One region of the Pantoea folii genome, then DNA from elsewhere that is predicted to be linked to it. Evidence: predicted binding sites of a transcription regulator. Region 1 holds the regulator's gene; the other holds the start of a gene.

What was found. Region 1 encodes CRP, which controls carbon source genes, mostly activating them, when cyclic AMP is high. Its sites were predicted from a motif close to ATGTGANNNNNNTCACAT; they were not measured.
Region 2: rbsD (D-ribose pyranase) is a predicted target of CRP. The motif match lies at 2,458-2,475, and genes of this name have one in related genera.

Annotation. Positions count from the first base shown of each region.
Region 1 is NZ_JBWXON010000022.1:45,584-51,624, reverse strand. Features, by position in the region: gene AC1MDE_RS21830 (aminodeoxychorismate synthase component II) at 1-257, shown strand, start outside; gene argD (bifunctional acetylornithine/succinyldiaminopimelate transaminase) at 345-1,565, shown strand; gene AC1MDE_RS21820 (YccS/YhfK family putative transporter) at 1,566-3,641, opposite strand; gene crp (cAMP-activated global transcriptional regulator CRP) at 3,700-4,332, opposite strand; gene AC1MDE_RS21810 (OsmC family protein) at 4,636-5,040, shown strand; gene AC1MDE_RS21805 (phosphoribulokinase) at 5,084-5,953, opposite strand; gene AC1MDE_RS21800 (YheU family protein) at 6,015-6,041, opposite strand, start outside.
Region 2 is NZ_JBWXON010000007.1:217,141-223,181, forward strand. Features, by position in the region: gene qseC (quorum sensing histidine kinase QseC) at 1-1,160, opposite strand, end outside; gene qseB (quorum sensing response regulator transcription factor QseB) at 1,157-1,819, opposite strand; gene AC1MDE_RS11000 (YgiW/YdeI family stress tolerance OB fold protein) at 1,991-2,386, shown strand; gene rbsD (D-ribose pyranase) at 2,557-2,976, shown strand; gene rbsA (ribose ABC transporter ATP-binding protein RbsA) at 2,984-4,492, shown strand; gene rbsC (ribose ABC transporter permease) at 4,489-5,460, shown strand; gene rbsB (ribose ABC transporter substrate-binding protein RbsB) at 5,488-6,041, shown strand, end outside.

The sequences.
Region 1 (6,041 bases):
TCCAGCACACCCATCAAGGCGTATTTCGCAACCTTAATAATCCGCTCACCGTCACGCGCTATCATTCACTGATTGTGGCGCGCGATACGCTGCCCGCAGAATTCGAAGTCACGGCCTGGAGCCTGCGTGATGGCGAGCCCGATGAGATCATGGGCTTCCGCCACCGTACGCTGCCCTTAGAAGGGGTGCAGTTCCATCCTGAGAGCATCCTCAGCGAGCAGGGCCATCAGCTATTGGCTAATTTCCTCAACGCGTAACTTATGTTTGCCTTCGTGTGATTTTTTATGCATATTTTGTGATTATAATTTCACTTCAGCTCAATAAATAACCCAATGAGGTCGGCAATGGCAGCGGAAAAACTAGCGGTAACCCGGGAAACGTTCGATAACGTGATTTTGCCTGTTTATGCACCAGCGCAGTTCGTGCCGGTAAAAGGCAAGGGCAGCCGAGTCTGGGATCAGCTGGGCAAAGAGTATATCGACTTCTCCGGCGGTATCGCGGTGACTGCTTTAGGCCATTGCCACCCGGCGCTGGTGGAAACGCTGAAAACGCAGGGCGAAACCCTGTGGCACACCAGCAACGTGTTCACCAACGAACCGGCGCTGCGTCTGGCGAGCAAATTGATTGCAGCGACCTTTGCCGATCGCGTTTTCTTTGGCAACTCCGGCGCGGAAGCTAACGAAGCTGCTTTTAAGCTGGCGCGTTATTACGCCTGCAAAAAACACAGCCCGTTCAAAAGCAAAATCATCGCCTTCCACAACGCGTTCCACGGTCGTACCTTGTTTACCGTTTCCGTTGGCGGCCAGCCTAAATACTCCGACGGCTTTGGTCCAAAGCCGGCAGATATCGTCCATGTACCGTTTAACGATCTGGATGCGGTAAAAGCGGTGATTGATGATCATACCTGCGCGATTGTTGTCGAGCCGATTCAGGGCGAAGGCGGCGTGGTGGCGGCAACTCAAGAGTTCATGCAGGGCCTGCGTGCACTATGCGATGAGCATAAAGCGCTGCTGGTGCTGGATGAAGTGCAGAGCGGCATGGGTCGTAGCGGTAAGCTGTTCAGCTACGAACATTACGGCATCAAGCCAGACATCATCACCACCGCCAAAGCGCTGGGCGGCGGATTCCCGGTGAGTGCGATGCTGACCACCAATGAAATCGCCTCAGTGATGGCGCCCGGCGTGCACGGCACCACTTACGGCGGCAACCCGCTGGCCTGTGCGATTGCTGAAACGGCTCTGGACATCATCAACACCCCAGAAGTGCTGGGTGGCGTGGAAGCTCGTCGTCAGCAGTTCGTTGAGGCACTGCAGGCGATTGACAGCAAATATGATCTTTTCAGTGAGATTCGCGGCAAAGGTTTGCTGATTGGCGCAGCGCTGAAGCCACAGCACGCCAGTAAAGCGCGCGATATCCTCAATGCCTCGGCAGCAGAAGGGTTGATGGTTCTGACCGCAGGCACTGATGTGATTCGTTTTGTGCCGTCACTGGTGATCGAGCCGACTGACATCGAAGAAGGGATGGCGCGTTTCGCCCAAGCGATTGAGAAAGTGCTGGCGGCGTAATCATCCTTTCGGACGTAAAACTTTCAGCCAGCGGCCGTGATGTGGTCGCTGGCTCCAGGCCAGTGAAGAGATGGTGTGCATCACATTCAGGTGTTGCAGGATGCGCTTCACATGCTGCTCGACAATCGTTACCGGCCCTTCATTCATATTCTCCGGCGCTTCCAGAATATTGCTGTCATTGCCTGGCCCGTCATACGCCAGTCGCTGCTGACAGCGCTGCAGCGCAATTTCACAGGATTGCAGATAGCGTTCCGCCAGCTTCGGCGTCAGCATGGTGTGCTCACGCGCCAGGATCGTCATCGCGTTAATATGCTCCACAATGAACTGGCTGTGGGTGACCCACATGCGCATATCTTTCAGGTACTGCGCGTTGAAGCCCGGTTCGCTCGATGCCTGATTCAGTGAGTTGAACAGTGCATTGTGCGCCTGATTGACCTTCATGCGCTGGTAAGCCAGCTTTTCAGGAGATTGCTCCGGCCCCAGCAACATCCGCAAGGCTTCCTGATAAGCCTCCAGCGCATCATGCGCGTTGCTGCGCAGTAATCCGCTCTGCCACTGTGGCCACAGCCAGATCATACCGGCAAAGGCGATCAGGCAGCCCATCAGGGTATCCATCATGCGCGGCAGCAGGAACTGCGCCCCGTTCAGCGACAACAGCTGGAGCGAATACACCGCCGTCACGGTGAAGCCAATCATCGACCAGCCGTAATACTTGCGCGTGACCAGATAGCTGGCGAGGGTGATGGCCAGCATAAACAGCAGGGTGATCGATTCGGGCACTTCGAGCCGTAGCGATCCTGCGGCGATCAGCAATCCGGCAAAGGTCCCCAGCGCACGGTGCTGGATACGCACTCGTGTGGCGCTGTAGCCATTCTGGCTGACAAACATGATGGTCATCAGAATCCAGTAAGGCTTGGGAATATTAAAGAACAGCGCCAGCGCACTGCCGAACATCAGCATCACCGAAATACGAGCCGCGGTGCGCAATGCAGCGGACTTGAGCGAAAGATAGCTGCGCAGCGCCGGGAACAGCGGCAAACGGCGCTGGCGATCGGCCATCAGGTCACGGGTGTATAAAGGTTTCTGGGTGCGCAGCACGCGGGCGATGCGGCTGAAATGGTAATAGCAGAAGTTGCCCACCGGATTGTCGGGATGCTGGCGCGCAATTTTTTCCAGCGCGCCGAGCTGCTTTTCCATGTGGAAGCGATCGGGCAATTGATGATAGAGAATGGCATCGGCCAACAGGCGCAGACGCGCAGAGATGGTTTTGGCATTCCAGCGGATCACCGCTTCGGCGTGACTCTGCTCGACCAGCTTTTGCACTTCTTCCGGCTGGTGCAGGCTCACCGAGATGTGCTCCTGCAAATCAAGCGCCACCTGGAAAGCCCGCGTCAGGCGCTTGTGGCTGTTATCGCGGCTGGCAGAGAGCATGTGCATCTGCTGATAGCAGGTGGTGATCAGGTCAACGGCTTTTTGCTGACGCGCCAGCAGCGGCGGCAGCGCTTTTTCCGGATCGGTGAGCTGCGTCAGCAAGGTGTACTTGGCATCGCAGTAATCCGCCAGTTCCCGATACAGCAGACTGAGCGTTTCGCGCATCGGCTGCTCTTTCCACAGCCAGAACCAGAACCAGTTAAACAGGCCATACCATAGCGTGCCGCCGATATACAGCAGCGGCGGCACCCACATGGGCATGCGTCCTACCAGGCTGAGGCTAAAGATGGCGGCAATCAGTGTGGCGGGCAACAAGCGACCGTGCAGCGGGCTGATTTCGCCGGTCACGCCTATCAGCAGCGGCAGCACAAACAGGATCAGCGGTAACGGAATGGCGTCACTGGTGAGAAATTGGATCAGAAAACTGGCGGTGGCAAACAGGGAGCCGCCGACAATCAGGCGTTTAAAGAAGCGTTTATGCGGGGTATCGAGACCCGCCATGTTGCAGCAGGCAGGCACTAAGGAGAACAGCAGGCCTTTTTGCAGATCGCCAAACAGCCAGCCTAGTGCCACAGGCAGGCACAGCACCAGCGTTTGCCGCAGTGCGTAGTTGACCTCAGGATGATAGATGATTCGGCGCCACATCAGCTCATCGCAAACAAAAACGGCGCGATGTTGCCATCACGCCGTGGGTGATAAGAAATTAGCGGGTGCCGTAGACGACGATGGTTTTACCGTGTGCGGAGATCAGGTTCTGATCTTCCAGCATTTTCAGGATACGACCCACGGTTTCGCGTGAGCAACCCACGATCTGACCAATCTCCTGACGTGTGATTTTGATTTGCATCCCGTCGGGGTGCGTCATCGCATCGGGTTGTTTCGCCAGATTAAGCAGTGTTTGCGCAATACGGCCCGTCACATCGAGGAAGGCAAGGTTGCCCACTTTCTCGGAGGTGACTTGCAGACGACGCGCCATTTGCGACGAAAGTCGCATTAAAATATCCGGGTTTACCTGAATCAGCTGACGGAATTTTTTGTAGGAAATTTCAGCCACTTCGCAGGCAGTCTTAGCACGTACCCAGGCACTACGTTCCTGGCCTTCTTCAAACAGGCCGAGTTCGCCGATGAAGTCTCCCTGATTGAGGTAGGAGAGGATCATCTCTTTGCCTTCTTCATCTTTGATCAGAACCGCAACGGAACCTTTCACGATGTAGTACAGCGTTTCCGCTTTCTCACCCTGATGGATGAGCGTGCTTTTGGACGGATATTTGTGAATATGGCAATGGGACAGGAACCATTCGAGTGTAGGGTCTGTTTGCGGTTTGCCGAGAACCATTCGCTATTATCCTCTGTTGTAATCGTGCCCAAAACACAGGGGGCAGTTTTCCCTGTCAGGCGGTGTAATCGTCGAGCGTTTCCAGTAAAGGAAAATTATTTCCGGGTGATTCTTAAGCTACGCTTTTGATTCTTCCCGCCTTCGTCTGTGATGACGAAAATATTTTCAGCACTGTTTGTAGCACAGCTTTTGCAAGCTGTCTTCTGTTGTCTCGCTTCAGCAACAGGCGGAAGAGTCTGGATTGCTGTTTATCAAGTGAAAGCGTACTCTGGCGGCAAAACCGCCACTTCAGGAGAAAGAATAATGCAGGCACGAGTGAAATGGGTGGAAGGGCTGACCTTTCTCGGAGAATCCTCATCAGGCCATCAGGTATTAATGGACGGTAACTCGGGTGACAAAGCGCCAAGCCCGATGGAGATGGTTTTGATGGCAGCAGGCGGCTGTAGCGCGATTGACGTGGTATCGATCCTGCAAAAAGGCCGAAATGATGTGGCTGACTGCGAGGTGAAACTCACCTCCGAGCGCCGGGAAGAAGCGCCACGTATTTTTACGCAAATCAACCTGCATTTTATCGTTAGCGGCACAGCGCTAAGCGATAAAGCGGTGGCGCGGGCCGTCGATCTGTCGGCGGAGAAGTATTGCTCGGTGGCGATCATGCTCGGCAATAGTGTGAAAATGACGCACAGTTACGAAGTGATTGAGCGATAACATAAGTGGGCGGCCAAACGGCCGCCGCTACAGAATTTCTGGATTATTCAATCCGTTTACCTTCAATCAGCCGCTGCACCAGTGGCGTCATGATTAACTCCATTGCCAGCCCCATTTTGCCGCCCGGCACCACCAGCGTGTTCATATGCGAAATGAACGAGCCCTGGATCATCGCCAGCAGGTAAGGGTAAGCAATGCCTTCCAGTCCACGGAAGTGAATCACCACAAAGCTTTCATCGAGTGAGGGAATTTCACGTGCGGCAAATGGGTTTGACGTATCCACCGTAGGTACACGCTGGAAGTTGATGTGGGTGCGCGAGAACTGCGGCGTGATGAAGTTGATATAATCCTCCATTGAACGCACCACTGAATCCATCACCGCTTCACGGGAATGGCCGCGCTCGCTGGTGTCGCGCACCAGCTTTTGAATCCACTCCAGATTGACAATCGGCACCACGCCGACCAGCAAATCGACATGCTCGGCGACGTTGTGCTGCTGTGTAACCACGCCACCGTGTAATCCTTCATAGAACAGCACGTCAGTGTTTTCCGGCAGCGGCTGCCAGGGCGTAAAGGTGCCCGGCACCTGATTCCACGGCACCGCTTCGTCGTAGGTGTGCAGATATTTGCGCGACTCACCCAGCCCGGTTTTTCCGTAATGCTTAAACGTCTGTTCCAGCAGCCCGAAGTCATTGGCTTCCGGACCGAAGTAGCTAATATGACGGCCCAGATCGCGTGCCTTACGGATCGCCATATCCATTTCTGGACGGGTATAACGGTGAAAACTGTCACCTTCCACTTCCGCAGCATGCAGATTCAGCTGCTGGAAAATCTTACGGAAGGCGAGGCTGGTGGTCGTGGTACCGGCACCGCTGGAACCGGTCACGGCAATGATTGGATGCCTGGCTGACATAACAGAACTCCCTGTGAAGTCGGGCGATGAGCATTGTTACCACGAATTACTGCGCGGTGCATTAACCGCGAAACTCGCCTTTCGGCAT
Region 2 (6,041 bases), on a different contig from region 1:
CTAACGCCTGATCCGTTATCTTCAATAATTATCGCCCGCGCGTTTAACGTGAACTGAATCTGGCTGCCCGGCGGCGCATAGCGCAGCGCGTTATCCAGCAGGTTACGCATCAGCAAATTCAACAGCAGAGGATGACCGTTCATCACCGGTTCGGCCTGTGCATGCAATTGCAGATCCATCTGCTGCGCCTCGGCCTGTGGAAAATGTTCTATCAGAAGCTTTTGCAGCAGCGGTGCCAGTGGCACCGGCTGAAATTCGCTGCGCAGATCGTCCGCTTCCACTCTTGATAGCGTTAAGAGTTGATCCACCAGCCGTGTGGCGCGCTGGATGCCGCTATCAAGCTGCTGCAATGCCCGTTTGCGCATTGCTTCGTCATCATCCGCCAGCTGAATCACCTCACTCTGCACACGCAGTGCAGCTAACGGACTGCGCAGTTCGTGCGCCGCATCGGAGGTAAAACGGCGCTCGCGCTGCACGAGTTGCGCCATACGGTGAAACAGCCCGTTCAATGCCGCCACCAACGGCTGCACCTCTTTGGGCAAGCGTGCTTCGTCGAGCGGTGTGGCGTCATCAGGTGCTCGCAACTGGAGTGATGCCGTCAGGCGCTTTAGCGGGCGCAATTCGAACCACACCAATGCCAGCAGCATCAGCAGCATAAAGGGCATGGCGTAAAGCCACGGCATCAAACTCGCCAGTGCCAGATCGCGCGTCATATCGTCGCGGTATTCCCACTCCTGGCCCACTACCACGCGATATTGTTTATCAGCAGAAGTCAGCCAAAGCAGTCGCCAACTCTCATCGTCGCCGCGCAGACGACCCTCGCGAAAACCGTCACGCTTATCATCAAACTGCATATCGCGCCCGTTCTCGCCATCGTTAAGCAACGGCTGGCCGTCCGCACGGAAAATGGCAAACGCCAGTGCATCATCATCCTGATCGCCGCGGTGATGGCGCAAAATGGATTTGGTTTTTGGCAGTGAGGCGGCGTGCAAGCTGGTGGGATCGAGTGACAGCAGGCGTTTGGCAAACAGCATTTGCTGGGTATCGAATAGCTCATTAACGGTGTCGCGGGTCTGATGCCAGGCACTGTAACTGGCCACTCCACCGCACAGCGCAATCAGCAGCACAAAGCCGATGGCGAGTCGTAGAAACAGACTCATTCTGCCGCACCGAGTGTATAACCCACGCCGTGAACGGTACGAATAAACGCTGTGCCGAGCTTTTTGCGCAGATGATGAATATGCACTTCTACTGCGTTGCTGGAGACATCGTCATCCCAGCTATAGAGTTTTTCCTCCAGCTGGCTGCGGGTTAGCACGCGACCTGGATTGCGCATAAACAGCTCCAGCAGCGCCAGTTCACGGCTCTTCAGGCTGATGGTTTCGCCGTCAATCCAGACGCTGTGGCTGCTGGGCGACATCACCACCTTGCCGTGTTTCAACTCGGGCTGTAGTTGTCCATGACGGCGGCGAATCAGCGCCTGTAAACGCGCGGCGACTTCAGCGAGCGCGAAGGGCTTACACAAATAGTCGTCAGCGCCTGACTGTAATCCTTGTATGCGCTGATCGAGCGCATCGCGTGCGGTGAGGATCAGCACGGGTACATCTGCGCCCTGCTCACGCCATTGACGCAGGATCTCCAGCCCATCGCGCCCGGGCAGCGAAAGATCCAGTACCACGGCATCCCAGGGTGCGGCCGATAAAGCCTGAAATCCTGCTTCGCCTGACACGAACCAGTCAACGCTGAAGCCGAGTTTCGTTAGCCCGACTTTCAGGCCATCGCCAATCAGCGTGTCGTCCTCGATCAATAATATGCGCATGTGTTTCTCCTTGAGTGCAAGAGTCGTTATACGAAGCAAAAATCCGCTTGTACAGCGTCAATCGCCGCAGATTGGCTATTTTTCGTGTTTTTTTACCCCTTAAGATCCTGTTAAGAACCCTATGCTGTAATAGCCTCCGTATCCCACACATTCATGGAACAGAGGTTAAAAATGAAAAAGAGTGCAGCGTTAATCGCGATTATTATGTTGGCTTCCACGCCGGTTCTGGCCGCACAACAGGGGGGATTTGTTGACCCGAGTGCGCCAAAGGCTCAGGTTCACGCAGGTGGCTTCCAGGCGGATAACACCAGTGTAGTGACCGTTAAGCAGGCTGAAGAGATGAAAGACGACAGCTGGATCACCGTGCGCGGTTATCTCGATAAGCAAATCGGCGATGAGGATTATCTGTTTCGTGACGGTAGCGGCAACATGAAAGTGGAAATCGACCATAAGCGTTGGCACGGACAGACCATCACTCCGAAGGATCAGGTTGAACTGACCGGCGAGTTGGATAAGGACTTTAATTCCATTGAGCTGGACGTTAAGCAGGTCCGCAAGCTGCCATAACACCCTTCAGAGCCGCTCAGGCGGCTCGCATCCACCACCAAACTCAAATTATTCCCGGCACAAGCGAAACGTTTCGATGGCGATCACATTTCCGTGATGACGTCATTGAGTTGCCGCGCGCATTTAATACACTCCCGCTCAGCGAAACGTTTCGCTGTGGAGTGGAAGAAATGAAAAAAGGTCGCTTGTTAAACGCTGAACTCTCTCATGTGATTGCCCGCCTGGGGCACACCGATACGCTGACGATTGCGGATGCGGGCTTGCCGATTCCGGCCGGACCACAGCGAATCGACCTGGCGTTGACGCCGGGAACGCCCGAATTTTTACAGGTGGTTGATGTTGTCACTCAGGAGATGCAAGTCGAAAGCGCCCTGATGGCGGAGGAGATCAAGCAACACAATCCGCAACTCCACAGCGCACTGCTCGCCGTGCTCGATGCCTTGCAACGGCACCAGGGGAATGTCATCACCATCCGTTACACCAGCCATGAACAGTTCAAACAAGAAACGCAGTGTAGTCAGGCCGTCATTCGCAGCGGAGAGTGTTCTCCGTATGCGAATGTCATCCTGAGCGCTGGCGTAACCTTCTGAGGTCGTTATGCAACCGTTATTGCAACTCAAAGGGATTGAAAAGTCGTTTCCAGGCGTGAAAGCGCTGAATGGCGCTTCGCTGGCTGTTTATCCGGGGCGCGTGATGGCGCTGGTGGGTGAAAACGGCGCGGGGAAATCCACCATGATGAAAGTGCTGACCGGCATTTACAGCATGGATGCGGGCTCTCTGCAGTGGCTGGGCAAGGATGTGGCTTTTTCTGGACCGAAAGCGTCGCAGGAAGCGGGCATTGGCATTATTCATCAGGAACTCAACCTGATTCCGCAATTGACCGTTGCAGAGAATATTTTCCTCGGTCGCGAATTTGTTAACCGCTTTGGCCGCATCGAATGGAACCGGATGTACGCCGAGGCGGATGCCTTATTACATCGTCTGAACCTGCGCTTCAACAGCCATAAGCTGGTGGGCGATTTATCGATTGGCGATCAGCAGATGGTTGAGATCGCCAAAGTGCTTAGCTTCGAGTCGAAGGTCATCATTATGGATGAACCGACCGATGCGCTGACCGATACCGAAACCCTGTCGCTGTTCCGCGTCATCAATGAACTGAAAGCGCAGGGCTGCGGCATTGTTTATATCTCGCACCGTATGAAAGAGATCTTCGAGATTTGCGATGATGTCACCGTGTTTCGTGACGGGCAATTTATTGCCGAGCGCGCGGTGAGCGATCTCAGCGAAGAGAGTCTGATCGAGATGATGGTGGGCCGTAAGCTGGAAGATCAATATCCGCATATTGATCAGGCACCGGGCGATATTCGTTTAACTGTTAAAAATCTCAGCGGGCCGGGCGTGGATAACGTCAGTTTTAACCTGCGCAAAGGGGAAATCCTTGGCATTTCCGGTTTAATGGGCGCGGGACGGACGGAACTGATGAAAGTGCTGTACGGCGCACTGCCTCGCAGCAACGGCACCGTTACGCTCAACGGTCGCGAAATTATTACCCGATCACCTCAGGACGGTCTGGCCAACGGCATCGTCTACATCTCAGAAGACCGCAAGCGCGATGGCCTGGTGCTCGGCATGTCGGTGAAAGAGAACATGTCATTGACCGCGCTGCGCTATTTCAGCCATGCCACCGGTAATCTGAAACACAGTGAAGAACAACTGGCAGTAGGCGACTTCATCCGTTTGTTCAACGTTAAAACCCCGTCAATGGAGCAGCCGATTGGCCTGCTGTCGGGGGGTAATCAGCAGAAAGTGGCGATTGCGCGCGGATTAATGACGCGCCCGAACGTACTGATTCTGGATGAGCCGACGCGTGGCGTGGACGTGGGTGCGAAAAAAGAGATTTATCAGTTAATTAACCAGTTTAAAGCCGAAGGGCTGAGCATCATTTTGGTGTCATCGGAAATGCCGGAAGTGCTGGGCATGAGCGATCGCATCCTGGTGATGCATGAAGGCCATCTGAGTGGCGAATTTTCCCGTGAGCAGGCTACCCAGGAATCCCTGATGGCGGCGGCAGTCGGTAAGCAACACAGCGAGGAGTTAGTTGTATGAGCACCCAAACCTTACCCGCCAGCCGTCGCTGGTTTAGCAAAGCCTGGCTGCTGGAGCAGAAATCGCTGATTGCGCTGATCGTGCTGATTGCCGTGGTGGCGAGCCAAAGCCCGAACTTCTTCACCGTTGCCAACATGTTCAACATCCTGCAGCAGACCTCGGTTAACGCCATTATGGCCGTCGGCATGACGCTGGTGATTCTGACTTCGGGTATTGATCTGTCGGTGGGATCGCTGCTGGCACTCACCGGTGCGGTCGCCGCCTCGATTGTCGGTTTGGAAGTGAATGCGCTGGTGGCAGTAGCGGCTTCGCTGGCGCTGGGTGCGGCGATTGGTGGTATTACCGGCGTGATTGTGGCGCGCGGCAAGGTGCAGGCGTTTATCGCCACGCTGGTCATGATGCTGCTGCTGCGCGGCGTGACCATGGTGTACACCAACGGTAGCCCGATCAACACCGGTTTCAGTGATAACGCCGATCTGTTCGGCTGGTTCGGTATTGGCCGTCCGCTGGGTATCCCAACGCCGGTGTGGCTGATGGCAGTGGTGTTCGCGCTGGCGTGGTACATGCTGCATCACACGCGCCTCGGTCGTTACATCTATGCGTTAGGCGGCAATGAAGCGGCGACACGTCTGTCAGGCATCAATGTTAACCGCGTCAAAATCATCGTCTATTCGCTGTGTGGTCTGTTGGCGGCGCTGGCGGGCACCATCGAAGTCGCGCGGCTTTCCTCTGCGCAACCGACGGCAGGTACCGGTTATGAACTGGATGCGATTGCGGCGGTGGTCTTAGGCGGAACCAGCCTGGCGGGCGGCAAAGGTCGCATTATGGGCACGCTGATTGGCGCGCTGATCCTGGGTTTCCTGAACAACGGCCTGAATCTGATGGGCGTATCTTCTTACTACCAAATGATTGTTAAAGCCGTTGTCATTCTGCTGGCGGTGCTGGTGGATAACAAAAGCAGCAAATAACTCTGACCTTCACACAGGACTCTATAAATGAAAAAGTTAACTGCATTGGCCGTCATCCTTGGCGCCACCCTCAGTGCTGGCGCGATGGCTAAGGACACCATTGCGCTGGTTGTATCAACGCTGAATAATCCGTTCTTTGTGTCTCTGAAAGATGGCGCACAGAAAGAAGCCGACAAACTGGGTTATAACCTGGTGGTGCTGGATTCGCAGAATAACCCGGCGAAAGAGCTGGCGAACGTACAGGATCTGACTGTGCGTGGCACCAAGCTGATGCTGATTAACCCAACGGATTCTGATGCCGTGGGTAACGCCGTGAAGATGGCCAACCAGGCCAACATTCCGGTGATCACCCTGGACCGCGTGGCGGCACAAGGCACCGTGGTGAGCCACGTGGCTTCTGACAACCGCTTCGGCGGCAAAATGGCCGGTGACTTCATCGCGAAGAAACTGGGCGATGGCGCAAAAATCATCGAGCTGCAGGGTATTGCCGGGACTTCCGCAGCGCGCGAGCGTGGCGAAGGCTTCAAGCAGGCTGCTGATGCGCACAAATTTAATATCCTGGCGAGCCAGCCAGCAGATTT